Regions from separate parts of the Nissabacter sp. SGAir0207 genome, predicted to be linked through region 2. Evidence: predicted binding sites of a transcription regulator. Region 2 holds the regulator's gene; each other region holds the start of a gene.
What was found. Region 2 encodes CRP, which controls carbon source genes, mostly activating them, when cyclic AMP is high. Its sites were predicted from a motif close to ATGTGANNNNNNTCACAT; they were not measured.

Region 1 (7,162 bases), 1.7 Mb from region 2:
TGGATCACCAGAAAGCGGATGCGCGGCTCCTGCCCCTGCACCGGGTGGGCGTGGTTCACCCACAGGTTGCCACGCGCCTCCAGCCCGGCCGGTGGCGCACTCTGGCAGGCGGTGAGCAGCAGCGCCGCCGCCAGCAGCCACGCGCGCCGCACGCTCAGCGCGCCACCTTCACGGCGGTGCCGGTCACGCTGACCATCAACATGCTGCCCTCCTTGCCGACCGTCTCATAATCGATGTCGATGCCCACCACGGCATTGGCGCCCAGCTCCTTGGCCTGCTCCTCCAGTTCACGGAAGGCGATCTGCCGCGCCTTGCGCAGCTCCTTCTCATAGGCGCCCGAGCGGCCGCCGACGATGTCACGCACGCCCGCAAAAAAGTCGCGGAAGATGTTCGCGCCCAGGATCGCCTCGCCAGTCACGACGCCGCAGTAGTCGGTGATGGTAAAACCTTCCAGGGTGGGGGTGGTTGAGAATTGCATCAGGCTCTCCTTCTATGGGGGGGAATGGCGTGCCGCCGCGGGCGAGAAACCCTGCAACGGCAGAAATCAGACGTATACTCTAAGCTAACGTCTTCAAGGTAGAAAACTCCAATAGGGCAATGAGATGAAAAATAATGTAATCGCCGCCGTCCTGCCATTGGCACTGTTGCTGAGCGCCTGCACCACCCCCGTTGAGCCGGCCTTCAAGGCCAATGAGAATGGCAGCCACGCCACCGCCTGCGTGGCGGGCGGGCCAGATGCCGTGGCCCAGCAGTTCTACGATTTTCGCATCCAGCAGCGCAGCAACGGCGTGCCAGACAGCGCCACGCTGGCCGCCTACCGCCCCTACTTGAGCCAGGCGCTGTATGAGGCGCTGCGCCACGCCTACCAGGATCGGCGGGTGGATGTCGCCGCCACGCCGAATGAGAAGCCGGGCGTGGGCGATGGCGATCTCTTCTCCAGCCTGTTTGATGGCCCGACCCAGGTGGCGGTCGCTGACGCCTCCACCATCCCGAACCGCGACGCCCGCAACATCCCGCTGCGCGTCAATTTAGTCAACCAAAAGCCGGGCGCGGAGAGCGCCACCCAGTGGCAGGATGAGATTTTAATGGTGCGCGAGGGGGAGTGCTGGACGGTGGATGACATCCGCTACCTCGGGCCGTGGGAGTTCGCCTCCAGCGGCACCCTGCGCCAGGTACTGGAGCGGCGCTAACGTCCCACGCGCCGCTGCCAGCAGGATAACCGCTTGATTTTGCGCGATGGGCGCAAATCGCGTTCACAATTCGCACAAAACAAGCAAATTCTCTATCCTAAATGGCAGCGGGGCGACAAATCCCGCCGACGCGGAGCCATCACCGCATCTTGTGCTGCCTGCCCCGTGCTTTCAGGGTGGTTAATAAATTTTAACGCACAATGATTGCATAACTATTCTGTGGAAGTTAACATTTGCGGCATCAATTGCTATTCAAATTCTGCGCATGAGTATTCAACTTAACGGCATCAACTGCTTTTACGGCGCCCATCAGGCGCTGTCTGACATCACGCTCTCATGCCCGGCCGGTGAGACGCTGGTGCTGCTCGGGCCGAGCGGCGCGGGCAAAAGCTCGCTGTTGCGGGTGCTGAACCTGCTGGAGATGCCGCGTTCCGGCCAGCTCCAGATTGCCGGCAATCGCTTCGATTTCGCCCAGCCCCCTGGCGAAAAGGCGATCCGTGCCCTGCGCCAGAATGTCGGCATGGTGTTCCAGCAATACAACCTCTGGCCGCACCTGACGGTGCTGCAAAACCTGATGGAAGCCCCCTGCCGGGTACTTGGCCTCGGCAAGGATGAGGCGCACGCGCGAGCGAAGAAATTGCTGGATCGCCTGCGGCTCACCGACTTTGCCGACCGCTTCCCGCTGCACCTCTCGGGCGGCCAGCAGCAGCGCGTGGCGATTGCCCGTGCGCTGATGATGGAGCCACAGGTGCTGCTGTTCGATGAACCGACCGCCGCCCTCGACCCGGCCATCACCGCCCAGGTCGTGGACATCATCCGCGAGCTGGCCGGCACCGGCATCACCCAGGTGATCGTCACCCATGAGGTGGAGGTGGCGCGCAAAACCGCCAGCCGCGTGGTCTATATGGAGAATGGGCATATCGTGGAACAGGGCGACGCCAGCCGCTTTACACAGCCGCAGACCGATGCGTTTGCAAGTTATCTTTCCCATTAAGTTGGTTCGGAGTTCATAATGAAAAAATATATCGTTGCCGCGGTGCTCGCTGGCCTCAGCCTCTCCGCCTCCGCCGCCGAGAACATCCGCTTTGCCACGGAAGCCTCCTACCCTCCGTTTGAATTTGTGGACGCTGGCAACACGATCCAGGGCTTCGACATCGATCTCGCCAAGGCGCTGTGCAAAGAGATGCAGGCCAACTGCACCTTCACCAACCAAGCCTTTGACAGCCTGATCCCCAGCCTGAAGTTCCGCCGCTTTGACGCGGTGATCTCGGGCATGGACATCACCCCGGAACGCCTGAAGCAGGTGGCCTTTACCAAGCCCTACTATGATAACTCTGCATTGTTCGTCGCGCAGAAGGGCAAGTTCGCTGACCTCGCCGCGCTGAAGGGCAAACGCGTAGGTATGCAGAATGGCTCCACCCACCAGAAGTACCTGACCGAGAAGCACCCGGAGATCACCCCGGTGCCGTATGACAGCTACCAGAATGCCATCCTCGACCTGAAAAATGGCCGTCTGGATGCGGTGTTTGGTGACACGGCGGTAGTGAATGAGTGGCTGAAGCAGAACCCGAACCTCTCCGCCGTGGGCGACAAGGTTACGGACGCCGCCTACTTTGGCACTGGCTTGGGCATCGCCGTGCGCCAGCAGAACAGCGACCTGCTGGGCAAGCTGGACGCCGCGCTGGCGAAGGTGAAACAGGACGGCACCTACCAGACCATCTACCAGAAATGGTTTCAGCAGTAATTCCTGATGAGTGAATTCCAACCCCTACTCAGCGCCGCCGGCATGACCGTCGGCCTGGCGCTCTGCTCGCTGGTGCTCGGTCTGGCACTGGCGATGCTGTTCGCTGTCTGGGAGTCGGCGCGCTGGCGGCCGGTAGCCTGGCTCGGCACCGGGCTGGTGACGCTGCTGCGCGGCCTGCCGGAGATTCTGGTGGTGCTGTTCATCTACTTTGGCTCCTCCCAGGTGCTGATGCTGCTGGCGGACGGCTTTACCCTCAACTTCTACCTGTTCCAGTTGCCGGTGCAGCTCAACATTGAGAACTTTGAGGTCAGCCCGTTCCTGTGCGGTGTGGTGGCGCTGGCACTGCTCTACTCCGCCTACGCCTCGCAGACGTTGCGCGGCGCGCTGAAAGCGGTGCCACATGGCCAGCGCGAATCCGGGCAGGCGCTGGGGATGAGCAAGGCCGCCATCTTCTTCAGGCTGGTGATGCCGCAGATGTGGCGCCATGCGCTGCCCGGCCTTGGCAACCAGTGGTTGGTGCTGCTGAAAGATACCGCGCTGGTGTCGCTGATCAGCGTCAATGACCTGATGCTGCAAACCAAAAGCATCGCCACCCGCACCCAGGAGCCGTTTAACTGGTATCTGATCGCCGCCATGATCTACCTGCTGGTAACGCTGTTCAGCCAGGCTGTGCTACGGCGCATTGAGCAGCGCACCACCCGTTTTGAGCAGAGGCCGCACTGATGCTGGAGTACTTACCTGAGATCCTGAAGGGGTTGCACACCAGCCTGACGCTGACGGTCGCCTCGCTGCTGGCGGCGCTGGTGCTGTCGCTGCTGTTCACCCTGATATTGGCGCTGCGCACGCCGGTTATCAGCCAGCTGGTGCGCGGTTACATCACGCTGTTCACCGGCACGCCGCTGCTGGTGCAGATCTTTTTGATCTACTACGGCCCCGGCCAGTTCCCTGCTATCCAGCACTATCCGTGGCTGTGGAACCTGCTGTCGCAGCCGTGGCTCTGCGCGGTGCTGGCGCTGTCGCTCAACAGCGCGGCCTACACCACGCTGCTGTTCCACGGCGCGCTGCGCGCCATCCCCGCCGGCCAGTGGCAATCCTGCGAGGCGCTCGGCATGTCGAAGATGCAGTCGCTGCGCATCCTGCTGCCGTTCGCCTTCAAGCGCGCCCTCTCCTCCTACTCGAATGAGGTGGTGCTGGTGTTCAAGAGCACCTCGCTGGCCTACACCATCACCCTGATGGAGGTGATGGGCCACAGCCAGCTGCTGTATGGCCGCACCTACGATGTGATGGTGTTTGGCGCGGCCGGGCTGGTTTACCTGTGCGTCAATGGCCTGCTGACGCTGTTGATGCGGCTGATCGAGCGCCGCGCGCTGCGCTTTGAACAGCGCAACTGACCCCCCAGGGGCGGCATTGGCCGCCCCTTTTTTTGCCCGCCATCCTGCCCGCCTGATTAAAACTCACCCACTCATTTAATTTTTTAAGCAATTTTATTGCATATAAATTCAAATAATGTCAGCGTAGTGACCTGTCCCGGCCGCCGTACAGTGCTGCCCGTTCCGCAGGCCATCCCGGCCGGCGCAGGGGACCACAACAATAATCTGGAGTATCACCATGAAAAAATTGCTGCTCGCCGCCCTGCTCTCTGGCATCGCGTTTACTGCCAGCGCGGCTGACACCATCCGCTTCGCGGCTTCCGCCACCTACCCGCCGTTTGAGTCGCTGGACGCCAGCAATCAGATGGTTGGCTTTGACATTGATTTGGCGAACGCACTCTGCAAACAGCTTCAGGCCAACTGCACCTTCACCAATCAGGCCTTTGACAGCCTGATCCCGGCGCTGAAATTCAAGCGTTTTGACGCCGTGATCTCTGGCATGGACATCACCCCAGAGCGCCAGAAGCAGGTGGCCTTCACCCAGCCCTACTACGCCAACTCGGCCATCGTGATCGCCCAGAAGGGCAAGTTCCAGACGCTGGCTGACCTGAAGGGCAAGCGCGTCGGCATGGAGAACGGCACCACCCACCAGAAGTACCTGCAAGAGAAGCACCCGGAGATCACCACCGTTGCCTATGACAGCTACCAGAACGCCATCCTTGACCTGAAAAATGGCCGTCTGGATGGGGTATTCGGTGACACCGCGGTGGTCAACGAGTGGCTGAAGAGCAACCCGAATCTGGCTCCGGTAGGCGAGCACGTGACCGATGCGCAATACTTCGGCACCGGCCTCGGCATCGCGGTGCGCCCGGACAATCAGGCGCTGCTGGCGAAACTGAATGGCGCGCTGGAGGCGATCAAGGCCAACGGCACCTACAAGGCGATCAACGACAAGTGGTTCCCACAGTGATCCCGCTCCCCCGCTCCGGCGGGGGACATTTTCCCGCCTGATTTTTCCGCGCCAGATTGCGTGACTTCGCTCACTTTCCCATGTCATTTGCATGAATTTCACCAGAAATGTGATGCTCGTCACACTGCAATCCATTGCGTCCCCCTACACTGGCTGCCCGAATGTTGCCATAAGATGGAAGGACCGATGCACGCACGATTTCATACCGCGTTTTCCGCGCTCTCAATGGAACTGGCCACGGCGCTGGAGCCGCTGCTGCGCCATAATGATTTCCCCGCCTTTTTCACGGCAGCAGAGGTTACCCGACTGCAACAGGAGAGCGGCCTCTCCGCCGACGCGCTGGCGTTCGCCCTGCTGCCGCTGGCGGCAGCCTGCTCTCTGGCACCGGTCTCCCACTTTCAGGTAGGGGCCATCGCCCGTGGCATCAGTGGCAACTGGTACTTCGGTGCCAATATGGAGTTCATCGGTGCGCCGCTGCAACAGACCGTGCACGCGGAGCAATCGGCGGTGACCCACGCCTGGCTGCGCAACGAGCGCCAGCTGGAGGCGATCACCGTCAACTACACGCCGTGCGGCCACTGCCGCCAGTTTATGAATGAGCTGAATAGCGGCGTGCAACTGGCCGTCCATCTGCCGGGCCGTGAAGTGGCCTCCCTTGGCCACTACCTGCCGGATGCCTTTGGCCCGCGCGATCTGGCCATCACTACCTTGCTGATGGATCAAGTAGACCACGGCTATCAGGCGGAGGGTGATGCGCTGACCAAGTATGCGCTGGCGGCAATGAACCAGAGCCACGCCCCCTACAGCCATGCCCACTGCGGCATCGCGCTGGAGGATGCGGAGGGCAAAATCTTCCCCGGCCGCTACGCCGAAAACGCCGCGTTCAACCCCAGCCTGCCGCCGTTGCAGGCCGCGCTGAACCTGATGAACCTGGCGGGCAGTGACCACGCCACCCTGCGCCGTGCGGTGCTGATTGAGCGTGAGTCGGCGCTGCTGTCACAGGTTGATGCCACCCGCGCCACGCTGGCGGCCCTCGGCTGTGATGACCTGACCGTGATCGCGGTCTAACATTGCCCCTCTCCCCGGCCGGGCGCCCTGCCCGGCCCAATGGTTTGACCACTCCCGCCCTCCGCGAAAATGCATCAAAATCGGTAAGTTAGGTCACTGACCGCACGATTTTTGTCATACATTGATAACAATTGCTGTACATATTGGCGTTATCTTTTAGGATCAGCGCGCAACCTTTTCTCTAAGACCGCCAAGAGTAGATCAATGGAACTTGAAAACGAGAGCAAACGCCCCCTTTATATCCCCTATGCTGGCCCGATCCTGCTGGAAGCGCCGCTGCTGAACAAAGGCAGCGCCTTTACTGACGATGAGCGCACCCACTTCAACCTGCACGGCCTGCTGCCCGAGGCGGTGGAGACCATTGAGGAGCAGGCGGAGCGCGCCTGGCGCCAGTTCCAGGATTTCAAAACCGACATCGACAAGCACATCTACCTGCGCAATATTCAGGACACCAACGAGACGCTGTTCTACCGCCTGCTGGATAACCACCTGAGCGAGATGATGCCGATCATCTACACGCCGACCGTGGGTCTGGCCTGTGAGCACTTCTCCGATATCTACCGCCGCGCGCGTGGCATCTTCATCTCCTACGCCAACCGCGACCGCATCGACGACATCCTGCAAAACGCCACCAAACAGAACGTGAAGGTGATCGTGGTGACGGACGGCGAGCGCATCCTCGGCCTTGGCGATCAGGGCATCGGCGGCATGGGCATCCCGATTGGCAAGCTGTCACTCTACACCGCCTGTGGCGGCATCAGCCCGGCCTACACCCTGCCGGTAGTGCTGGACGTCGGCACCAACAACCCGCAGCGCCTGA
Region 2 (7,162 bases):
TGACGCCGGACATCCTGACCACCGCCAAGGCGCTGGGGGGCGGTTTCCCGGTCAGCGCGATGCTGACCACCGAGGAGATCGCCTCGGCAATGACGGTCGGCACCCACGGCACCACCTACGGCGGCAACCCGCTGGCCTGCGCGGTGGCTGAGGCGGCATTGGATACCATCAACACCCCGCAGGTGTTGGCGGGCATTGAGGAGCGTCGCCAGCACTTCCTGAAGGCGCTGGAGGCGATCAACCAGAAGTATGCGATCTTCAAAGAGGTGCGCGGCATGGGGCTGTTGCTGGGCGCAGAGCTAAGCGAGCCGTACCAGAACAAGGCCCGCGATATACTGACGGCCGCGGCGGAGCAGGGGCTGATGATGCTCAACGCCGGGCCGAATGTGCTGCGTTTTGCGCCGTCGCTGGTGATCGAGTTTGATGACATCCATGAGGGCATGGCGCGGCTGGAGAAGGCCATCGCCACGCTGGCGGGTTAAATTCCCCTCTACTCTGAAGCCGCCTCCGGGCGGCTTTTTTGATCGCGCCTCACGCGGCGCGCCAGCCAGATGCCGTGGTGCGGGCGCTGTCGCCAGGCCAGGCTGGAGATGGTGTTCATCGCGCTGAGATGGGAGAGGATGCGGCGCAACGGGCGCTCCATCTCGGTCACTGGCATCTCCGGCGCGCTGTCCGGCGCACGGAACATCGGCCCTGACGAGGGGCTGCCGTCGGCCGGGCCGTCATACATCAGCCGCTGCTGGCAGCTCTGGAGCGCAATCTCACAGGTTTCCAAATACTCCTGCGCCAGCGCCGGGGTCAGCATGTAGTGATCGCGCGCCAGAATGGTCATCGCGTTCAGGTGCTCAACAATCGACTGGCTGTGCATCACCCAGAGCCGCATGTCAGTCAGGTAGTGGGAGTTGAAGCCCGGCTCCTGCATCGCCTGATTGAGGGCGGTGTAGAGGGTGTTGTGCGCCTGATTGGCCATGATGCGGGTATAGGCCAGCTTTGCCGGGTCTGGATCGGCGCTGAGCAGCAGGCGGATCGCCTCCTGATAGGCTTCCAGCGCCTGCCAGGCATTGTCGCGCAGCTTGCCACTCTGCCACTGCGGCCAGAGCCAGATGGTGCTGCCGAAGGCCAGCGCGCAGCCAATCAGCGTGTCTACCAGCCGTGGGATCAGGAAGTTGGCGCCATTTTGCGTCACCAGTTGCAGCGTATAGACCGCCGTGATGGTCAGCCCCACCATGCCCAGCCCGTAGTTATTGCGCAGCACCAGATAGGCGGCCAGCATGATTAACACCATCAGGCCCAGCATTGCGGCCTGCGGCAGTTGCAGGTGCAGTACACCGGCGGCCAGCACCAGCCCGGCTAACGTGCCGATGGCCCGGTGCTGGATGCGCACGCGGGTGGCGTTGTAGCCGTTCTGGATCACCAGCAGCGCGGTGAGCAGCACCCAATAGGGTTTCGGCAGGTCAAAGAACAGGCCAATCGAGCTGCCGAGCGCCAGCATCACGCCGACACGTGCGGCGTTGCGCAGTGACATCGAGCGCCAGGAGAGGTAGCGCTTCAGCGCTGGCCAGAAGGGCAGGCGGTTGCGGCTCTCCATCAGGTTGCGGCGATAGAGCGGCCGCTGGGTGTGCAGCAGGCGCGCGATGCGGCTGAAGTGGTAGTAGCAGAACTGGCCGACCGGATTATCAGGGTAGCGGTTGGCAATCTTCTCCAGCGCCGCCAGTTCGCCGCCCATCTCAAAGCGGGCGGAGCGGCGGTGGTAGAGCAGGTCATCGGCAATCATCCGCAGCCGCTTGGCGATCACCTCCGCATTGCGGCGGATAATTGCCTCTGCCTGGCTCTGCGCCACCAGTTTCTGCACCTCCTCTGGCTGGTGCAGGCTGACGGTAATGTGCTCCTGGAGATCGAGCGCTACCTGAAAGGCGCGGAACAGCCGCCGATAGTGCGGGTGGCGTTCGCCGGAGAGCATATGCAGTTGCTGGTAGACCTGCACAATCAAGTCCATCACCTTCTGCTGGCGTTTGAGCAGCGGGGGGAGGGCAGTGTCTGGATCCAGATGCTGGGTCAGCAGGCTGTACTTGGCCTCAACGTAGTCACCCAGTTCGCGGTAGAGCAGGCTGAGCGATTCACGCATCGGCTGCTCTTTCCACAGCCGGAACCAGCCCCAGGTAAACAGCCCATACCAGAGCGTGCCGAGCAGGAATAGCCCCGGCGCCTGCCAGAGCGGCGTGGTGCCAGCCATGCTGAGGGTAAAGATGGCCGCCACCAGCGTGCCGTTGAGCAGCCGGCCATGCAGCGGGCTGAGCTCGCCTGTCACGCCGAGCAGCAGCGCCAGCGCCAGCAAAATCAGCGGCAGCGGCCAGTGGGCGTAGAGCAAGAGCAGTTGCAGTATCAGGCTGCATCCGGCGAACAGCGTGCCGCCAATGGCCAGACGTTTTACATAGCGCCGATGGGGCGTGTCGAGACCGGCGATGTTGCAGCAGGCGGGCACCAGTGAGAAGAGCAAGCCGACCTGGAGCTGGCCGAACAGCAGCGCGATGGCCGCAGGCAGGCAGAGCACCAGCGTTTGCCGCAGGGCGTAGTTGACTTCAGGATGGTAAATAAGGCGGCGCCACATGTTCAATCAGGGAAGAACGGCGCAGTGCGGGGGGCCGCAGCTGCGCCGTGTTGATCCGGGATTAACGGGTGCCGTAGACGACAATCGTTTTGCCGTGGGCGGAGATCAGGTTCTGATCTTCCAGCATTTTCAGGATGCGGCCGACGGTTTCGCGGGAGCAACCCACGATTTGGCCAATCTCCTGGCGGGTAATCTTGATCTGCATACCATCGGGGTGGGTCATGGCATCAGGCTGTTTCGCCAGATTGAGCAGGGTCTGGGCGATACGGCCAGTCACATCCAGGAAGGCGAGGTTGCCCACCTTTTCGGAGGTAACTTGCAGGCGGCGCGCCATCTGGGAGGAGAGGCGCATCAGGATGTCCGGGTTGACCTGGATCAGCTGACGGAATTTCTTGTAGGAGATCTCCGCCACTTCACAAGCCGTTTTGGCGCGTACCCACGCGCTGCGCTCCTGGCCCTCTTCGAACAGGCCAAGCTCGCCGATGAAATCCCCTTGGTTGAGGTAGGAGAGGATCATCTCTTTGCCCTCTTCATCCTTGATCAGCACGGCGACCGAACCTTTCACGATGTAGTAGAGCGTTTCAGCCTTTTCACCCTGGTGAATCAGCGTACTTTTGGAAGGGTATTTATGAATATGGCAGTGAGACAGGAACCATTCGAGAGTAGGGTCTGTTTGCGGTTTGCCGAGAACCATTTGCTTTTATCCTCTGTTGTAATCGCTGCCCAAAATCACAGGGCTCAGAGTTCCCTGTACGGCGTTTTGAAAATACGCCTCTTTCAAGAGTATTAACTGTCTGATAATGCTGCAAGGCGGAGGCTGAAAAGTCGCCAAACGGCGGCCTCGTCGTTCCATTGAAAACCTGACCTTGCTCCATACAGAACATTTTGTTTCGGGTTTGTTTTATCACAGCCTGAACCGAGTGTCTTCTGTTGTCTCGCTTCAGCATGATGAAGATCGGCCCGATTGCCTGTTTGGCTGCGAGGGGTTAGGCTATTTTCAGAAAATAATCGGAGGGTGAGGCTATGCAGGCACGGGTAAAGTGGGTGGAAGGGCTGACGTTTCTGGGGGAGTCCGCGTCGGGTCACCAGATCTTGATGGATGGCAATGCCGGTGACAAGGCACCCAGCCCGATGGAGATGGTGCTGATGTCCGTGGGCGGCTGTAGCGCGATTGATGTGGTCTCCATCCTACAGAAGGCGCGGCAGGATGTGCGCGACTGTGAGGTGCGCCTGACCTCAGAGCGCCGCGACGAGGTGCCGCGCACCTTTACGCACATCAACCTGCACTTTGTGGTGAGCGGCAAGGGGCTGACGGAGAAGAGCGTGGAGCGCGCCGTCAACCTCTCGGCAGAGAAGTACTGCTCGGTGTCGCTGATGCTGGGCAAGGCCGCGTCAGTGACCCATAGCTTTGAGATTGTCAGCGTCGAGTGACGCCCAGGGGGGCGGCCCGCCGCCCCCGTTTACTTGATGATTTTCCCCTCCAGCAGCCGCTGCACCAGCGGTGCCATGATCAACTCCATCGCCAGCCCCATTTTGCCGCCCGGCACCACTAATGTATTGATATGGGAAATAAATGAGCCTTGCAGCATAGCTAGCAGATAGGGGAAATCGATCGCCCCCAGCCCGCGGAAATGGATCACCACCAGACTCTCATCCAGCGAGGGGATCGCCTTGGCGGCAAACGGGTTGGAGGTGTCCACCGTCGGCACGCGCTGGAAGTTGATATGGGTGCGGGAGAACTGCGGCGTGATGTAGTTGATGTAATCCTCCATCGACCGTACCACCGAGTCCATCACCGCCTCGCGCGAGTGGCCGCGCTCATTGGTGTCGCGGATCAGCTTCTGGATCCACTCCAGATTGACGATCGGCACCACGCCGACCAGCAGATCCACATGCCGCGCCACGTCGTGGTGCTCAGTCACTACCCCGCCATGCAGCCCCTCGTAGAACAGCACGTCGGTCTCCTCCGGCAGCGGGTGCCAGGGGGTGAAGGTGCCCGGCACCTGATTGTAGGGCACCGCCTCGTCATAGGTGTGCAGGTACTTGCGCGCCTGCCCGTTGCCCTCACGCCCATACTGGATGAAGGTCTGCTCCAGCAGGCCGAAGTCATTGGCCTCCGGGCCAAAGTAGCTGACGTGCCGGCCCAGGTCGCGCGCCTTGCGGATCGCCATGTCCATCTCTGGCCGGGTGTAGCGGTGGAAGCTGTCGCCCTCCACCTCGGCGGCGCGGATGTTCAGTTGCTGGAAGATTTTGCGGAACGCCAGGCTGGTGGTGGTGGTGCCGGCTCCGCTGGAGCCAGTGACGGCGATGACCGGGTGTTGGGCTGACATAGTTTCAAGACTCCGTGAGAGGTGATGCCTGCATACCGTGCAATCAGCATAATTAATTATAGAGTTACCATAATTATGCGAATGCGCCTAGGGGGCAGGCCCTCGGTCACTCAGCCTTGGTCACTCGGCCTGCTCGCCCCGATCGCCACGGAACTGGTTGCGCGGCATGATATTGACCGACTCATGCAGCTCCGACCATACCAGCACCACTTCACCACTTTTTAACTGGCGGCGTACATCTTCGACCTTCTGCTCCAGCGTCCGTTCATGTTCGCCGTAATCAGTGCCCTCGCGCAGGACAAACGCCTCAATCAGGTTGCTCAGGGTGTCGCTGTCGAGTTCTTTCCAGGGAATAATCATGCTTCAGGCTCCAGATAGGGGGACAGCCAGGCCGGGATACGGTGCTCCAGCCACATTTGCGGCCGCTTCAGGGTGCCGCTGACAAAACCGACATGGCCGCCATGCTCCGTCAACTGGTACTGGACGTTGGCAGGGAGCTGGCCGGCATCGGGGATCACCGCGTCGGTCATAAAGGGATCATCCTTGGCATGGATGATCAGCAAGGGGGTGGTGATGCGCGGCAGCAGCGGCATCGCGCTGCAACGGCGATAGTAGTCGAGCGCGTCGTCAAAACCGTGGGCGCGCGCGGTGATGGCGTCATCAAAGTCGCGTAGCCGCTTCAGGCCCTTTAGCTGCTGGAGGTTGACCGGCAGGGTATTCGGGTAGGCCTGAAGCTTGCGGGCGGCGTTGCGCTTGAGCTGCTCAAGCAAATAGCGTTGGTAAACGCGCGAGAAGCCCTGCTCCAGCCGCTGTGAGCAAGGCTCCAGCATCAGCGGTGCCGAAACCACCACCGCTGCGGCCAGCCGTGCGCGCTCGCCCTCCTCGCCCAGATAGCAGGCCAGCATATTGCCGCCGAGCGAGACGCCCACCGCCGCCGTCGGCGCCGGGCCGTGCTGCTCCTCCAGCCAGCGCAGGAAGAAGCGCGCATCCTCGGTTTCGCCGGAGTGGTAGATGCGTTGCAGGCGATTGGCCTCGCCGCTGCAGCCCCGGAAGTGCATCACCACGCCCAGCCAGCCGCGCTGCTGCCAGGCGTGGAGCAGGCCGTGGGCATAGGGGCTGTAGAAACTCCCCTCCAGCCCGTGGAACAGCACCACGCGCGGCTTGCCGACCGCCTGCTCGGGCGGCTCGCTCCAGGCCAGATCGACGAAATCGCCGTCCGGCAGTTCCAGCCGCTGCCAGTGCGGCTGGAGGAGCGCCTGCCGCCGGTAGAGGCGGGGCAGTAGCGTTTGCAGGTGCGGGTTACGCGCCCCGCGCATGGCCTGAAAAGTATCGTGCATGGCGGACATCGTTTTCTTCATGGGTCAGGATGGACAGTGGGGGTTATCACGCCGTCAGCGGCTGGGTGAAGATTATCATATCGCACAACGCCGGGGCGGGAAGTGCCCCGGCCAAAGGAACCGGATTTATTTCTCGCCATGCGCAACCGGGCGGGCCGGGGAGGCCCACCCGCACATCACTCGGCGCTGAACTGCTCAAGCTGCTCCTGGATCTCCAGCCACGCCATCTCGGCCTCTTCCAGCCCGGCCTTGGCCTGCGCCTGTTTTTGCAGGCAGGCGGTCAGGTCAGTCTTGCGGGCCGGATCGTAGAGCGCGGTGTCACCGAGCGTGGTTTCCGCTTCCGCCAACTGCGCGCTGTAGCTCTCCATCTGCTTCTCCAGTTGCTGCAACTTCTTGCGCAGTGGCTGAGTCTGGCTACGCAGTTCCGCCTCGCGCCGCTTCTGGTCTTTACGTGCCTGCGCGCTGTTGCTGCCCAACTCTTTGGCAGGTGCGTCCTGCTGGCTCTCCTGCTTTTGCAGGTCGCTCAGCCACTGCTGGTAATCCTCCAGATCGCCCTCGAAAGGCTCGACCTTGCCGTCGTGCACCAGATAGAGATCGTCCGTGGTGGAGCGCAACAGGTGACGGTCGTGCGAGACCACCACCAGCGCGCCCTCGAAGTCGATCAGCGCTTCGGTCAGCGCCTGACGCATGTCGAGATCCAGGTGGTTGGTCGGCTCATCGAGCAGCAGCAGGTTGGGGCGCTGCCAGACAATCAGTGCCAGCACCAGCCGCGCCTTTTCGCCGCCGGAGAAACGGGCGGTCTGCTCGGTCACTTTGTCGCCCTGGAAGCCAAAGCCGCCCAGATAGTCGCGCAGCTGTTGCTCCAGCTCGCGCGGCGCCAGCCGGCT
Region 3 (7,162 bases), 610 kb from region 2:
CAACGGTAAGCTGGTTATCACCTCGCGTAACACCGAACTGAAGCTGATTGACGAATTCGGTCGTACGAAAGAGAGCTACAAAGTGCCTTACGGTGCGGTCATGGCGAAAGGTGACGGTCAGGAAGTCAGCGCGGGCGAAACCGTCGCTAACTGGGATCCGCACACCATGCCAGTTATCAGTGAAGTGAGTGGTTTCATCCGCTTCGCCGATATGGTCGATACCCAAACCATTACCCGCCAGACTGACGAACTGACCGGTTTGTCCTCTATCGTGGTACTGGACAGCGCAGAGCGTACCGGTAGCGGTAAAGACCTGCGTCCGGCACTGAAAATCGTTGACGCCAGCGGCGACGACGTACTGATCCCAGGCGCGGATATGCCTGCCCAGTACTTCCTGCCGGGTAAAGCGATTGTTCAGCTGGAAGATGGTATCCAGATCAACGCAGGTGACACCTTGGCGCGTATTCCGCAGGAATCCGGCGGTACCAAGGACATCACCGGTGGTCTGCCACGCGTTGCTGACCTGTTCGAAGCGCGTCGTCCGAAAGAGCCGGCAATCCTGGCTGAGATCAGCGGGATCATCTCCTTCGGTAAAGAGACCAAAGGCAAGCGTCGTCTGGTGATCACCCCGCTGGATGGTAGCGATCCGTACGAAGAGATGATTCCGAAATGGCGTCAGCTCAACGTGTTCGAAGGTGAACGTGTAGAACGTGGTGACGTCGTATCTGACGGCCCAGAGTCCCCGCACGACATCCTGCGTCTGCGTGGTGTTCACGCGGTGACCCGTTACATCGTGAACGAAGTGCAGGACGTTTACCGTCTGCAAGGCGTTAAGATTAACGATAAGCACATCGAAGTTATCGTTCGTCAGATGCTGCGTAAAGGCACCATTGCCAGCGCAGGCAGCTCTGAGTTCCTGGAAGGCGAACAGGCTGAAGTGTCTCGCATCAAGATTGCCAACCGTCAGCTGGAAGCAGACGGCAAGATCGCAGCAACGTACCATCGTGACCTGCTGGGTATCACCAAGGCATCTCTGGCGACCGAGTCCTTCATCTCTGCGGCTTCGTTCCAGGAAACGACGCGTGTTCTCACCGAAGCGGCAGTTGCCGGTAAGCGTGATGAACTGCGCGGCCTGAAAGAGAACGTGATCGTGGGCCGTCTGATCCCAGCCGGTACCGGTTACGCTTATCATCAGGACCGTATGCGTCGCCGCGCACAGAATGAAGAGCAGGTTGCTCCTCAGGTCAGCGCGGAAGAAGCTACAGCCAACCTGGCTGAGCTGCTGAACGCAGGCCTTGGCGGCGACGACGAATAATCGTTCGCAAGCGCCAACGCTAAATAAAAAACCCGCTTCGGCGGGTTTTTTTATGGGCGCTTTCCGGCAATGCTAGAGGTAAGCGTTACATGGATAAGGTTGATGAAGATTGCAAATTGCCCGGCAGTTTACCCGTGTCCGCATCCAGCCCAATAGTTTAGTAAACCACTCTCTTTCTGCGTGCTCTCCATTTCAATTGTGTGGCTAATCACAAAATAGGCTTAATCATCCCCGTTCTCTGTTTGGCTCGTTGACAGCAAAACCCGAAGTGCATAGTCTCACTCTAAGTGGTATATACCACTTGGTCTATAATCCGCACAGTGAGCCAAATATGAATAATTTCACTGCATTTATGGAACGGAAAATATTGCCGCTGGCAATGAAGATTGAAGGGAATGACTATCTAGGTGCCATCAAAGATGGTTTTATTCGAATTATGCCTTTCCTGATTATCGGTTCGTTTTTCTTGCTAATAGCCAACTTACCGATCCCAGGTTACGGCGAATTTATCGTTCGCCATTTTGGCGAGAAGTTTATTAGCCAACTGAATTACGTTCTGGATGCGACTTATTCGATTATGGCGCTGCTGGTTGTCACCAGCACCAGTATCAGTCTGGCGAAACGCTGGAATTTGAATGAGATCTCCTGTGCGTTAATATCACTTATCAGTTTTCTGGTGATTACCCCTTATCAATACCCGCAGGAGAGTGGCGCGGTTATGCGTGACGTAATCCCTACGTTCGCGCTCGGGGCGCAAGGATTATTCCTTTCACTGATCGTAACGGTCACCGCAGTACGCTTGTATCGCTTATTCAACCATCCGCGTCTGACTATCTCCATGCCAGAGAGTGTGCCGCCTGCCGTCTCAAACAGCTTTAGCTCACTGATCCCCTCCTTCCTGATTGTGGTCATCTTCTGGCTGGCCCGTCTGCTGTTTGAAATGACCCCATTTGGTACGGCTCAGGAGATGATCTTCAAAGTGCTACAGGCTCCTATGATGGAGTTGGGTAATACCTTGCCTTCACAGATGGTGGCCGAATTTTTTATAAGCTTCTTCTGGTTCTTTGGCCTGCATGGCGACTCTATTGTCACCGCCATTATGGGCCCCATCTGGCGCTCTTTAACGCTTGAGAATATGCAGGCGATGAAACAGGGCCTGCCGCCGGTAAATATCATTACCCAACAGTTCCGTGATGTCTTTCTGATTTGCGGCGGCACCGGTTTTACGCTGGCAATGCTGCTGGTAATGCTGTTCCGGGCTAAGAGCAAGCGTATGCGTGAAATTGCAAAACTTGCTTCACCCGCGGCTCTCTTTAATATCAATGAGCCTATTATCTTCGGCGTGCCCATCGCGCTCAATCCCTTGCTGTTTATCCCTTTTATTATCGTGCCCGTGGTGTTGTGTGTAATGACTTATAGCGCGATGGCCTTCGGCTGGCTGCCTTTAACCTCTGGTCTGGAAATCCCCTGGACCACACCGATATTTATCAGCGGCTTCTTAATCTGCGGCTGGAAGGGAATGCTCTTTCAGGCAATTAATCTGCTGGTGGCCATGACCATTTACTACCCATTCGTCATGACGCTCGATAAACACTATTTACGCGATGAAAATGAACAGGCAAAAAATACCCTGAATCAACATGCCCTTGCCCTGGAATGAATTAAGGAGTGTGTAATGAATAAGAGTTTAAAGATTGTCACTATCGGCGGCGGTAGCTCTTATACGCCGGAAATTATCGAAGGCTTTATCCAGCGCTATGCAGAGCTGCCCATTCGCGAAATTTGGTTAGTGGATGTCGAGGCCGGGCGTGAAAAACTGGAGGTAGTGGGTAATCTCGCGAAACGGATGGTGGAGGCGGCGGGCATTCATTGTCAGGTGCACCTGACGCTGGATCGCCGGGAGGCGCTGAAAGGCGCGGACTTCGTGACCACCCAGCTGCGTGTCGGGCAATTAGAGGCGCGAATTAAAGATGAACGTATTCCTCTTTCTCACGGTTTAATCGGCCAGGAAACCAATGGGGCGGGTGGTCTGGCTAAGGCGCTGCGCACCATTCCGGTGATCCTCGATATCTGCCGGGATATGGAAGAGCTTTGCCCGGATGCCTGGCTGGTTAATTTCACCAACCCCAGCGGCATTGTCACCGAGGCGGTGCTGAAGTACAGCAGCATAAAGTGCATTGGCCTGTGCAATCTTTCGCAGTCCATGCAGCATATGGTGGCGGAGATACTTGGCGTCGAGCGATCGCGTTTTCTGCTACAGCTGGTTGGGCTTAACCACTTCCTCTATGGCACGCATGTCTATATGGACGGCAAGGATGTGATGCCGGACGTGCTGAAGAACCTGAAATATGACAGCGCCCATAAGCCCAAAAATATCCCTGACATTCCGTGGTTGCAGGAACAAATCCAGCATCTTGGCGTGATCCCATGCCCCTATCATCAGTACTACTATGCCACCAGCGACGTGCTGGAAAAGCAGCTTCATGAATTTGCAGAGCACGGTACGCGTGGCGAGGTGGTACAGGCCGTCGAGCATGAACTGTTTGAACTTTATAGAAACCCGCAGCTTCATGAAAAGCCCAAGCAGCTGGAGCAGCGGGGCGGCGCGTATTACTCCGAAGCAGCCTGCGAGCTGATTAGCGCCATCTATAACGACAAAAACCTGCTGATGACGGTTAACGTGCGTAACAACGGCGCTATCCGTTCATTGCCGGATAATGTCGCTATCGAAACCACCTGCGTCATTGGGCGTTACGGCGCCATCCCGCTGAATAACGATCCTTTGCCAGCCACCGTGTCTGGACTGGTCTCGCTGATGAAAGCGTGGGAAGAGATGGCCGTTGAGGCAGCCGTGACCGGCGATTACGGCGCGGCCCTGCAGGCGCTGACGCTTAACCCGCTGGTGCCGTCAGGTAAAGTGGCGAAAGTCGTGCTGGATGAGCTACTGGAAGCGCATCGCGAATATTTGCCTCAATTCTTTAAGGCGTAAGCACTTTACGGCTACGCATACGGAAAAGGTCGCCACGGTTATAGCTCCATGAATAGTTAAAGACCGTGCCATCTTCAAGCCAGGTGCTCTCTTTGATGTACAGCATCGGTGAATTAACCGGGATGTCCAGCAGGGCGGCCATCTCTGCATCGAACAGGCTCGCGCCGATCTGCGAGTCCGTACCACCAATCTTTTGCTGGCACTTTTGTTCGATAAAGGCATACAGCGAATGGTTTTGCAGCACGTCGTCGTCGATGGTGTCCACCACCGCCAGTGGAATGTAGCTGTCTTCAATCAGCACCGGCGTGCCGTCAAACAGGCGGACACGGCGAATCGCGTGGAGCGGTTCATCTTCCGCGACGCCAAACTGGCTTGCCAGATAAGCGCCGGCCGTTTGCTGGACGTGGTAGATAAGGCGGCTGGTGATGGTCACTGTACCGCTTAGCTCATTTGTGACGCCCAGCGCACTGTCTGCGCCATCCGGGTTGAGTAGGTAAACCGGCGGAGCAAAAGCGCGGCTGACAAAGGTGCCTTTGCCGACGATTTTTTTGACCAGGCCCTCCTGCTCCATATGAGCAATGGCTTTTTGGACGGTGGCCCGCGTGACCTGGTAGGTCTCTGCCAGTTCGCGTTCCGAGGGGATGAGTGAACCAACCGGGTATTTTTGATTCTGAATCTCGCGTTTTAGCGTATCGCGAATAAGGACATAGACCGGTTTCATGGCTCTCCCGTCAGGGCTATGGATAAATAGGGTGATGCGGTGTCGGGATGCTAAAGCACTTTTCCGACGCGACGCAAGTGACATACAGGTAGCAAATAAGCATGTTAAATCATAACCAAGCGTACTGGCAGCAAAAGGGCGCCAGCTTAACCGTCGAGGCGATCCTTGCTCAGCCCCGTTTATGGCAGGAGGGGCTGGCACAGGTCAAAGCGCGGCGGTCTGATATTCAGGCTTTCTGGCAGCAGTGCGGGGCGCATACCCGCGTGGTCATGACTGGGGCAGGTTCATCTTTACTGGCGGCGCAGGCGAGCGTTAACTGGCTGCGCACGGTATTACCCCGCCAGATAGACGTTATCCCGGCGACAGATCTCGTGCTGACGCCCGGCATGATTGATGACCATGTCTGTCTGGTTTCCGTCAGCAGCTCGGGCAACACGCCGGAGACTGTCACGGTTGTTGAGCAGGCACTGGCAGCGCATCCCCAGCTGTGCCATCTGGCGATTACCAATAATGCGGGCAGCCGCCTGGCAACCCTGGCGGAACAGCACCCGGCGGGCCTATTTATCCCGGTTCCTGACGGCACCTCTAACGGCAGTTTTGCCGCTACCTCTGAGTTCACCATGCCCTTGTGGTACTTAATGCTGCTGCTTGCGCCAGAGTGCTGGGATGAGGCTGAACACGTCTTGCCTGTTTTGCAGCGGGGAGCGGGCTATTTCCTGACCCACTATGCCGACACCCTGGAACAGTGGGCGGCCGAGCCGCGCAACACGATGGTGGCGATAGGTTCTCTCTCCTTGAAGGCGGTGGCCTGTGAAACCAGCCTGAAACTGCTGGAGATGGGCAACGGGCAGGTGATGACCGCCTGGCACTCGATGCTGGAATTCCGCCACGGGCCAAAGCTGATTATTAACCGCGATGTCACCGTGATCGGCTACCTTGCGGCGCGCCCTGAAATCCACCGTTATGACTATGACATGCTGGTGGAACTGACAGGCGAGCGCAGCGCAGGCGCTCAGGTGGTCGCCATCGGGCATGATGTATTGCCTGAGGGCAAAAAGCCTGCGGATCTCTATTTCCATTTTGCCTCTCCAGAGCTGGCCGACTACCACGAATCCTGGGCCACCTTGCTCTACGTCCTCTTTGCGCAGCTGGCAGGTCTGTACCGCGCCATTGCGCTGGGCGTCACGCCAGATATGCCTTCCCGTGATGGGAAAGTGACCAAGGTGGCAAACGTCACTGTCTACTGACGGAAAGCGGGGCGGCGATGGGCAGGGAAGGTTGCCGCCCCGGTTGGTCAGTAAACCCAACGAGGCGACAATATTTCACTCAGTGTGGCACGGCAAGAGGCTGTCTCTTATCCTTCGGCAGCCCTCCAAGACGTATTTTTCTGTGCTGCAACGTTGCAGGACTCCTGCGCGCCCCTTCCCAGAAAACTGTCCCAATCTTTCCAGACCGGCTGCAAGCCCGCACGCGCAATCGCCTCGGCCACCCGCCTCGGCGAGCGGTCATCATGCGGGGCGAACTGCTCCAACTCCGGGTGATCGTCGGCATAGCCGCCAGGCTGGGTTTTCGAGCCGGCGCTAACGTTGGTGATCGCCAGCGGGATCAGGTTGTCACGGAAATAGGGCGACTCGCGGGTCGACAGCGTCAGCTCGACATCCGGCGCCAGCAAGCGGAAGGCGCACACCAGTTGCACCAGCTGCGGCTCGCTCATCAGGGAGGCTGGCTCAATGCCGCCGGTGCAGGGGCGCAGCCGTGGGAAGGCGATCGAGTAGCGGCTCTGCCAGTAGTGGCGCTGGAGATAGAGCAGGTGCTCCGCCACCATATAGCAGTCGGTGCGCCAACTGTTCGATAGGCCAATCAGCGCGCCCAGCCCAATCTTGTCGATGCCTGCCCGGCCAAGGCGATCCGGCGTATCCAGCCGCCAGAAGAAATCCTGCTTCTGGCCGCGGAGATGGTGCTGTTGGTAGGTCGCGGCATGGTATGTCTCCTGATAGACCAGCACGCCATCCAGCCCCAGCTCTTTCAGCTCGGCATACTCCTCCTGCGCCAGCGGCTGCACCTCAATCATCAGCGAGCTGAACTGCTGGCGAATCGCCGGGAAGTGGCGGCGGAAATAGTCCATCCCCACTTTGCT
Region 4 (7,162 bases), 1.6 Mb from region 2:
CCGCCAACTACATCGTCGCCAGCCCGAGCACCCTGACCGGCTCCATCGGCATCTTCGGCGTGGTGAACACCTTCGAGAACTCCCTTGATGGCATTGGCGTGCACACCGACGGCGTTGCCACCTCGCCGCTGGCGGATCTGGCGGTCACCAAGGCCCTGCCGCCGGAGTTCGCGCAGATGATGCAGCTCAATATTGAGAGCGGTTATCGCACCTTCCTGGGACTGGTGGCCACCGCGCGCAACAAGACACCCGAGCAGATTGACCAGATCGCCCAAGGCCATGTCTGGCTGGGCGTGGATGCCAAGAGCAACGGGCTGGTCGATGAGCTGGGTGACTTCGATGACGCGGTGAAGAAGGCCGCCGAACTGGCGAAATTGCCAGCCTGGCAGCTGAACTGGTTTGTTGAAGACCCGAGTTTCAGCGACCTGATCTTCTCGCAGATGAGCGCCTCGGTGCAGGCGGTACTGCCACAGGCGATGCAGGCGTGGATCCCCGCCCCGCTGACGGCGCTGGCCACCGCCATGAAGCAGCAGCCGGGCCTGTTCACCACCCTGAACGACCCGCAGAACCGGTATGCCTTCTGCCTGACCTGTGGTGACGTGAAATAATCTGTCCCCCCGATGCAAGCCCGGTCATGCCGGGCTTTTTTTCGGGGCGTTGGCCCTTATACTTTGTTGGATTCCCGTAAGCGTAATTAAGACCTTCCTATGAAAAAGAAATCGATTTACGTCGCCTACACCGGCGGCACCATTGGTATGCAGCGCTCCGATCAGGGCTATGTGCCGGTTTCCGGCCACCTGCAACGGCTGCTGGCCGCCATGCCGGAGTTCCACCGCCCGGAGATGCCGGATTTCACCATCCATGAGTACGCCCCGCTGATTGACTCCTCGGACATGACGCCAGAGGATTGGCAGCATATCGCCGATGACATCCGCCAGCGCTACGATGAGTATGATGGCTTTGTGATCCTGCATGGCACCGACACCATGGCCTTCACCGCCTCGGCGCTCTCCTTCATGCTGGAGAACCTCGACAAGCCCGTGATCGTCACCGGCTCGCAGATCCCGCTGGAGGCGCTGCGCTCTGACGGCCAGATCAACCTGCTCAACTCCCTCTACCTGGCGGCCAACCACCCGGTGAAAGAGGTGTGCCTGTTCTTCAACAATAAGCTCTATCGCGGCAACCGCACCACCAAGGCCCATGCCGATGGCTTCGACGCCTTCGCCTCGCCCAACCTGGCGCCGCTGCTGGAAGCTGGCATCCATATCCGCCGGCTGGCGACGCCGACCCTGCCCGCCGCCGCCGCACCGCTGAAGGTGCACCACATCACGCCGCAGCCGATCGGCGTGGTCACCATCTATCCGGGTATCTCCGGCGAAGTGGTGAGCAACTTCCTGCGCCAGCCGGTGAAGGCGCTGATCCTGCGCTCCTACGGCGTTGGCAATGCGCCGCAGAAACCCGCGCTGCTGGATGAGTTGCGTCAAGCCTCTGAGCGCGGCATCGTGGTGGTCAACCTGACCCAGTGCATGACCGGCCGCGTCAACATGGGCGGCTACGCCACCGGCAACGCGTTGGCCCATGCTGGCGTGATCAGCGGCTTTGACATGACCGTGGAAGCGGCACTGACCAAGCTGCACTTCCTGCTGAGCCAGCCCTTCTCCCCCGAGGAGATCCGCACCCTGATGCAGCAAAATCTGCGCGGCGAGCTGACTGACGTCGTCTGATGCCCTTTGCCGGGCGCTGCCGCCCGGCCCTTTCCCCCGCTAATCACCAAGGAGCGTTTATGAGTACCGCACTGTTGCTGATTGACCTACAGAATGACTTCTGCCCCGGCGGCGCGTTGGCCGTGCAGGAGGGTGACCAGGTGATTGCCGTCGCCAATCAGGCCATTGAGGTCTGTCGCCGACGCGGCTGGCCGGTGGTCGCCAGCCAGGACTGGCACCCGGCTTCCCACCGCAGTTTCGCCATCCACGCTGGTGAGGCGCCCGGCACGCTCGGCACGCTGGAGGGATTGCCACAGGTGTGGTGGCCGGTGCACTGCGTACAGGATCAGCCGGGGGCGGATTTCCATCCGGATCTCAATCTGGCGGGCATCGATCAGGTATTCCGCAAGGGGCAGAACCCGGACATCGATAGCTACAGCGCCTTCTTTGACAATGGACGCCGCACCGAGACGGAACTGGACAGCTGGCTGAAGGGGAAAGGGATCACCACGCTGGTGGTGATGGGGCTGGCTACCGACTACTGCGTGAAGTACAGCGTGCTGGACGCGCTGGCGCTCGGCTATACCACCTCACTGATCACCGAGGGGTGCCGCGGGGTCAACCTGCAACCGGATGACAGCGAGCGGGCGTTTGAGGAGATGCAGCAACAGGGCGCGCACCTGATTGCGCTGAAAAGCTTTGAGATGGGCGCGCACTGATCAAGGGGGCGCGGTGGCCGCGCGCCCTATTACTGTGGCTTAAGCGTTGCCAGCGGCGAAGTGATGCCAAACTCCTGCTTCAGCTGCTGCTTGCTCTTCATCACCAACTGGCCGTCGGTGTTGATGGTCATGTGCTGTGCATCCTGGTTGTGGCGGGCCTGATAGAGCATCACCGCCTGCAAACTGTTCTCTTTCTGCGCCTCGGTCAGCGGTACGCCATCCGGCCACTTGCCCAGCTCTACCGCCTGCACCAGACGCTGGTAAATTTCCGGGGTCATGGCAGCAATCAGATCATCTATTTCCACGCATTTATTCCTCTTTTCGGCGCACCAATGAATAATTGGCTGAATCGATTTTGTTAACCAGACGTGGCCATTAGCCTGCGGTTTTTTCGCCGCTTTCGCCATCGGTGAAGCTCAGTGACGCAGAATTGACACAGTAGCGTTCACCCGTGGGTTGCGGCCCATCGGGGAAAACATGGCCAAGGTGGGCATCACACTGTGCGCAGCGGATCTCGATACGGTGCATGTTGTGTGAATAATCATCAATATATTTAATCGAATCATCACGTACCGGCTCATAAAAACTGGGCCAACCGCAGCCGGAATCATACTTGGCATCAGAGTAAAACAGGGGCGCATTGCAACACAGACAGTGGTAGATCCCTTCACGCTCGTTGTGCAACAACTTACCAGTATAGGGGGCCTCAGTGCCACGCTGTTGGGTGACATAGCGTTGGATCTCACTGAGTTGGATAGGGTTTTCTGCCTGTTCGTTCTCTTTGGTCATGATGGCCCTTCTTATGCTGACGACATTGCAAATAAGATAACGTTTAATAATAACAAAAAATTAACAACCACACAGCCTATTTTGGCCTAAACTTGATGCCATAAAGGCAACGCGCACATGATGTGTGATGCCGATCACATATATGTAGGCGGGGCGGCTCTTTCACAGCTTTTGTGTTGTCAGAAACGCAGAGAGCCGGCAAAAACCGGGGCGGGTGATAAGCGTACAATCGGGGTAGGTAGCTTTGACTTATAGCAACAATTGACACGATTCCGCTTGACGCTCGTTAAGGTTTTTGTAATTTTACAACCAACCTTTTATTCACTAACAAATAGCTGGTGGAATATATGACTATCAAAGTAGGTATCAACGGTTTTGGCCGTATCGGTCGCATTGTTTTCCGTGCTGCTCAAGAACGCTCTGACATCGAGATCGTTGCTATCAACGACCTGTTGGACGCAGAGTACATGGCTTACATGCTGAAGTATGACTCTACTCACGGTCGCTTCAACGGGACGGTAGAAGTACAGGACGGTCACCTGGTCGTTAACGGTAAAACCATCCGTTGTACCTCTGAAAAAGACCCGGCTAACCTGAAGTGGAACGAAGTCAATGTTGACGTGGTAGCAGAAGCGACCGGTATCTTCCTGACCGACGAAACTGCCCGTAAACACATCACCGCTGGCGCGAAAAAAGTGGTGCTGACTGGCCCGTCCAAAGACAACACCCCGATGTTCGTCATGGGCGTTAACCACAAAGCCTACGAAGGCCAGGACATCGTGTCCAACGCCTCTTGCACCACCAACTGCCTGGCACCGCTGGCGAAAGTGATCAACGACAACTTCGGTATCGTTGAAGCGCTGATGACCACCGTTCACGCGACCACCGCTACCCAGAAAACCGTTGATGGCCCGTCCCACAAAGACTGGCGCGGCGGCCGCGGCGCATCCCAGAACATCATCCCGTCCTCTACTGGCGCAGCCAAGGCCGTGGGTAAAGTTATCCCTGAGCTGAACGGCAAACTGACCGGTATGGCGTTCCGCGTACCGACCACCAACGTTTCCGTGGTTGACCTGACTGCTCGTCTGGAAAAACCGGCAACCTACGCTCAGATCTGTGAAGCCATCAAATCTGCTGCCGAAGGCGAGCTGAAAGGCGTGCTGGGTTACACCGAAGACGAAGTGGTTTCCACTGACTTCAACGGCGAAAAACTGACTTCCGTGTTCGACGCGAAAGCAGGTATCGCACTGAACGACAACTTTGTGAAACTGGTTTCCTGGTACGACAACGAAACTGGCTACTCCAACAAAGTTCTGGACCTGATTGCCCACATCTCCAAATAAGTGAGCATCCAGTCAGAGTAAGAAAAGGCGACGCTAAGTCGCCTTTTTTATTGGTGTGGCCCCAGACCGGGCATGTTTTCTTGTTGAAAGGAGATGACGATGAATCAGCACATTTTTACCCTTCCTGTAATCAAACCCATTACCGCTACTATCAGTGAGCGCCAGCTCGACCAACTGCCGGTGATCGTGGTGGATCATCCGCTGTGCCATGCCGCCGTGGCCTTGCAGGGCGCGCACCTGCTGGCATGGCAACCGGCGGGAGAACAGCCGGTCTTGTGGCTGAGCGCCAATAGCGCCTACGAGCCGGGCACCGCCATCCGTGGCGGCGTGCCAATCTGCTGGCCGTGGTTTGGCCCGGCAGGCAAGCCATCGCATGGCTTCGCGCGCAATATGCCGTGGGAGTTCACTGACCACAGCGAAACGCCAGAGGGTGTCACCCTCACCTTCACCCTGAAGGACAACCCGCAGAGCCGTAAGCTGTGGCCGCACGCCTTTACGCTGGTGGCCCGCTTCACGCTGGGTGCTACCTGCCATATCGAGCTGGAGTCCAGCGGCGATTTCACCACCACTGCCGCGCTGCACAGCTACTTTGAGATTGGCGACATTGACGCCGTCGCGGTACGTGGTTTGGGCAACCACTACATCGACAAGGTACGTGATGGCATCGAAGGTGAACAACAGGGCGACCTGACCTTCCCCGGCCGCGTTGATCGCGTCTACACCCAGCCGCAGGCCACCAGTCTGATCCTTGATTCGGCATTAAACCGTGAGATTGAGGTAGAGCACCACCAGCACAGCGATGTGATCGCCTGGAACCCCGGCGCGGAGCTTTCTGCCAGCATGGCAGACATGGCGGATGACAGCTACAAGACCATGGTCTGTGTGGAGACCGGCTGCGTCAGCACGCCACAGGTGAGCAAACCCGGCCAACCGGCGCGCCTCGCTACTACCCTGCGAGTGCGCCGCCCGGCGTAACGCATGAAAAAGGGGCCAGATGGCTCCTTTTTTTATATCACGGCCAGCGGAACCTTGCGCTCAGGCGGCGGGAAAGCCTGATTGATGGCCAGCATGTCCTCGGGCGACAGCGTCAACGCCAGCGCACGGGCATTCTGCGCCACGTGCTGCGGCTGCACCGCCTTGGGTATCGCCATCACCTGCCCATTACGGATCACCCATGCCAGTGCCACCTCGGCACTGCTGACGCCATGCTCCGCCGCCAGCCGATTGAGGGTGCCCTCCTCCAGCAAACGCTGGCCCGCCTGTGCCAGCGGGCAGTAGGCCATCACCGGAAGCGCGTGCTCGCCGCACCAAGGTAGCAGGTCAAACTCAATGCCCCGCGAGGCCGCATGGTAGAGCACCTGATTGGTCTGGCACTGGTCACCGCCGGGCAAACGCCACAGCGTCTCCATCTCGTCCGTGTCCAGATTCGAGACGCCCCAGCGGGCAATCTTGCCGCTCTGTTGCAGCTTCTCCATCGCCGCAATGGTCTCCTCCAGTCTGGCACTGCCCCGCCAGTGCAACAGGTAGAGATCGATCTGCTCAATCTTCAGCCGCCGCAGGCTGTTTTCACAGGCCTGCACCGCCTTGTGGCCGGCGGCATGGTGCGGGTAGACCTTGGAGACGATAAACGCCTCCTCGCGCCGCCCGGCGATTGCCTGCCCCACCACCTCCTCCGCCCCGCCATCGGCATACATCTCCGCCGTGTCGATCAGCGTCAGGCCCGCGTCCAGCCCCTGCTGTAACGCGCGCACCTCGGCCGGGCGCTGCTCTGGGCGTTCGCCCATGTTCCAGCTTCCCTGCCCGATGGCTGGCAGCCGTGTCCCATCCGGGAGTGTGACATGTTTCTCTGACATTGCGCCTCCTGATGCTGGTTTGTAGCGTTCAGCGTAGCAATAAAAAACGGGGCCGTAGCCCCGTTTGGTCATTTCACCAGCACTCTGGTCAGAAGGTGTAGGTCACACCCGTCCAGAGAATACCGGTCCAGGATTTGTCCACCATCGGGCTATCTTTCACTTCATCAGAGAGGCGCACGTAGCGGCCCATGGCGAAGGCGTTCCACTGCGGGGAGATCTGGTAGGTGGCCGACAGCTCAACGTAAGGCGTGAAGCTGTCATCCGGGTGGTAGCTATCCAGACCGCTGCGGCGCGACTCATCGCTGCTGACGCCGTAGTAGTAGCGGTTCTGGTTTTTGCTGTTCCAGGTGACGCCCACGGCCGGGGTCAGGCTCCAGTTCTGCTGTTTGAAGCGGTAGAGGTAGGCGACGTCGCCCACCAGCCCGTTGCTGTTGTCCAGCGTGTCACCAGTGAAGAGCGTACGCAGGGTGCCCCAGTCAGCGTTGTAACTATAACCCAGGCCAGCCATCAGCGTGGCGCGGCGCTTGTTCAGGCGCTCCATCTGGTCATTGTCGCTGTCACTTGGTGAGAAGTGCAGCGGCGAGTAGAGGGCATTGATGCTGAGCTGGTGGGTCGGGTCTTTCCACAGGTAGTACCCGGCCATCAGGCTGCGGAAGAAGAATTTATCACTCTCGTAGTTCACCACCGGCACCGGATAGACCCGGTCCTGCTCGCTACGGTATGGGTTTGGGCTGACCAGCGCGGACGCCCCCAGA

Region 1: the regulator CRP is predicted to act here: its motif matches at 5,382-5,399, upstream of cdd (cytidine deaminase).
Region 3: the regulator CRP is predicted to act here: its motif matches at 1,601-1,618, upstream of C1N62_RS16120 (PTS sugar transporter subunit IIC).
Region 4: the regulator CRP is predicted to act here: its motif matches at 3,334-3,351, upstream of msrB (peptide-methionine (R)-S-oxide reductase MsrB).

The regions. Positions count from the first base shown of each region.
Region 1 is NZ_CP028035.1:2,511,473-2,518,634, forward strand. It holds gene C1N62_RS11085 (N-acetylmuramoyl-L-alanine amidase) at 1-152, opposite strand, end outside; gene C1N62_RS11090 (heavy metal-binding domain-containing protein) at 155-478, opposite strand; gene C1N62_RS11095 (lipoprotein) at 603-1,190, shown strand; gene artP (arginine ABC transporter ATP-binding protein ArtP) at 1,456-2,184, shown strand; gene artJ (arginine ABC transporter substrate-binding protein) at 2,203-2,934, shown strand; gene artQ (arginine ABC transporter permease ArtQ) at 2,941-3,657, shown strand; gene artM (arginine ABC transporter permease ArtM) at 3,657-4,325, shown strand; gene C1N62_RS11120 (arginine ABC transporter substrate-binding protein) at 4,543-5,274, shown strand; gene cdd (cytidine deaminase) at 5,461-6,342, shown strand; gene C1N62_RS11130 (NAD-dependent malic enzyme) at 6,547-7,162, shown strand, end outside.
Region 2 is NZ_CP028035.1:275,600-282,761, forward strand. It holds gene C1N62_RS01175 (aspartate aminotransferase family protein) at 1-482, shown strand, start outside; gene C1N62_RS01180 (YccS/YhfK family putative transporter) at 491-2,608, opposite strand; gene crp (cAMP-activated global transcriptional regulator CRP) at 2,670-3,302, opposite strand; gene C1N62_RS01190 (OsmC family protein) at 3,632-4,039, shown strand; gene C1N62_RS01195 (phosphoribulokinase) at 4,069-4,938, opposite strand; gene C1N62_RS01200 (YheU family protein) at 5,059-5,298, opposite strand; gene C1N62_RS01205 (hydrolase) at 5,295-6,275, opposite strand; gene C1N62_RS01210 (ABC transporter ATP-binding protein) at 6,452-7,162, opposite strand, start outside.
Region 3 is NZ_CP028035.1:3,589,693-3,596,854, reverse strand. It holds gene rpoC (DNA-directed RNA polymerase subunit beta') at 1-1,315, shown strand, start outside; gene C1N62_RS16120 (PTS sugar transporter subunit IIC) at 1,647-2,975, shown strand; gene C1N62_RS16115 (6-phospho-beta-glucosidase) at 2,991-4,304, shown strand; gene C1N62_RS16110 (GntR family transcriptional regulator) at 4,294-5,025, opposite strand; gene C1N62_RS16105 (SIS domain-containing protein) at 5,127-6,272, shown strand; gene thiH (2-iminoacetate synthase ThiH) at 6,380-7,162, opposite strand, start outside.
Region 4 is NZ_CP028035.1:1,865,631-1,872,792, reverse strand. It holds gene sppA (signal peptide peptidase SppA) at 1-608, shown strand, start outside; gene ansA (asparaginase) at 708-1,724, shown strand; gene pncA (bifunctional nicotinamidase/pyrazinamidase) at 1,784-2,422, shown strand; gene C1N62_RS08050 (YeaC family protein) at 2,452-2,727, opposite strand; gene msrB (peptide-methionine (R)-S-oxide reductase MsrB) at 2,798-3,211, opposite strand; gene gapA (glyceraldehyde-3-phosphate dehydrogenase) at 3,559-4,554, shown strand; gene C1N62_RS08035 (D-hexose-6-phosphate mutarotase) at 4,654-5,529, shown strand; gene C1N62_RS08030 (aldo/keto reductase) at 5,562-6,407, opposite strand; gene C1N62_RS08025 (MipA/OmpV family protein) at 6,496-7,162, opposite strand, start outside.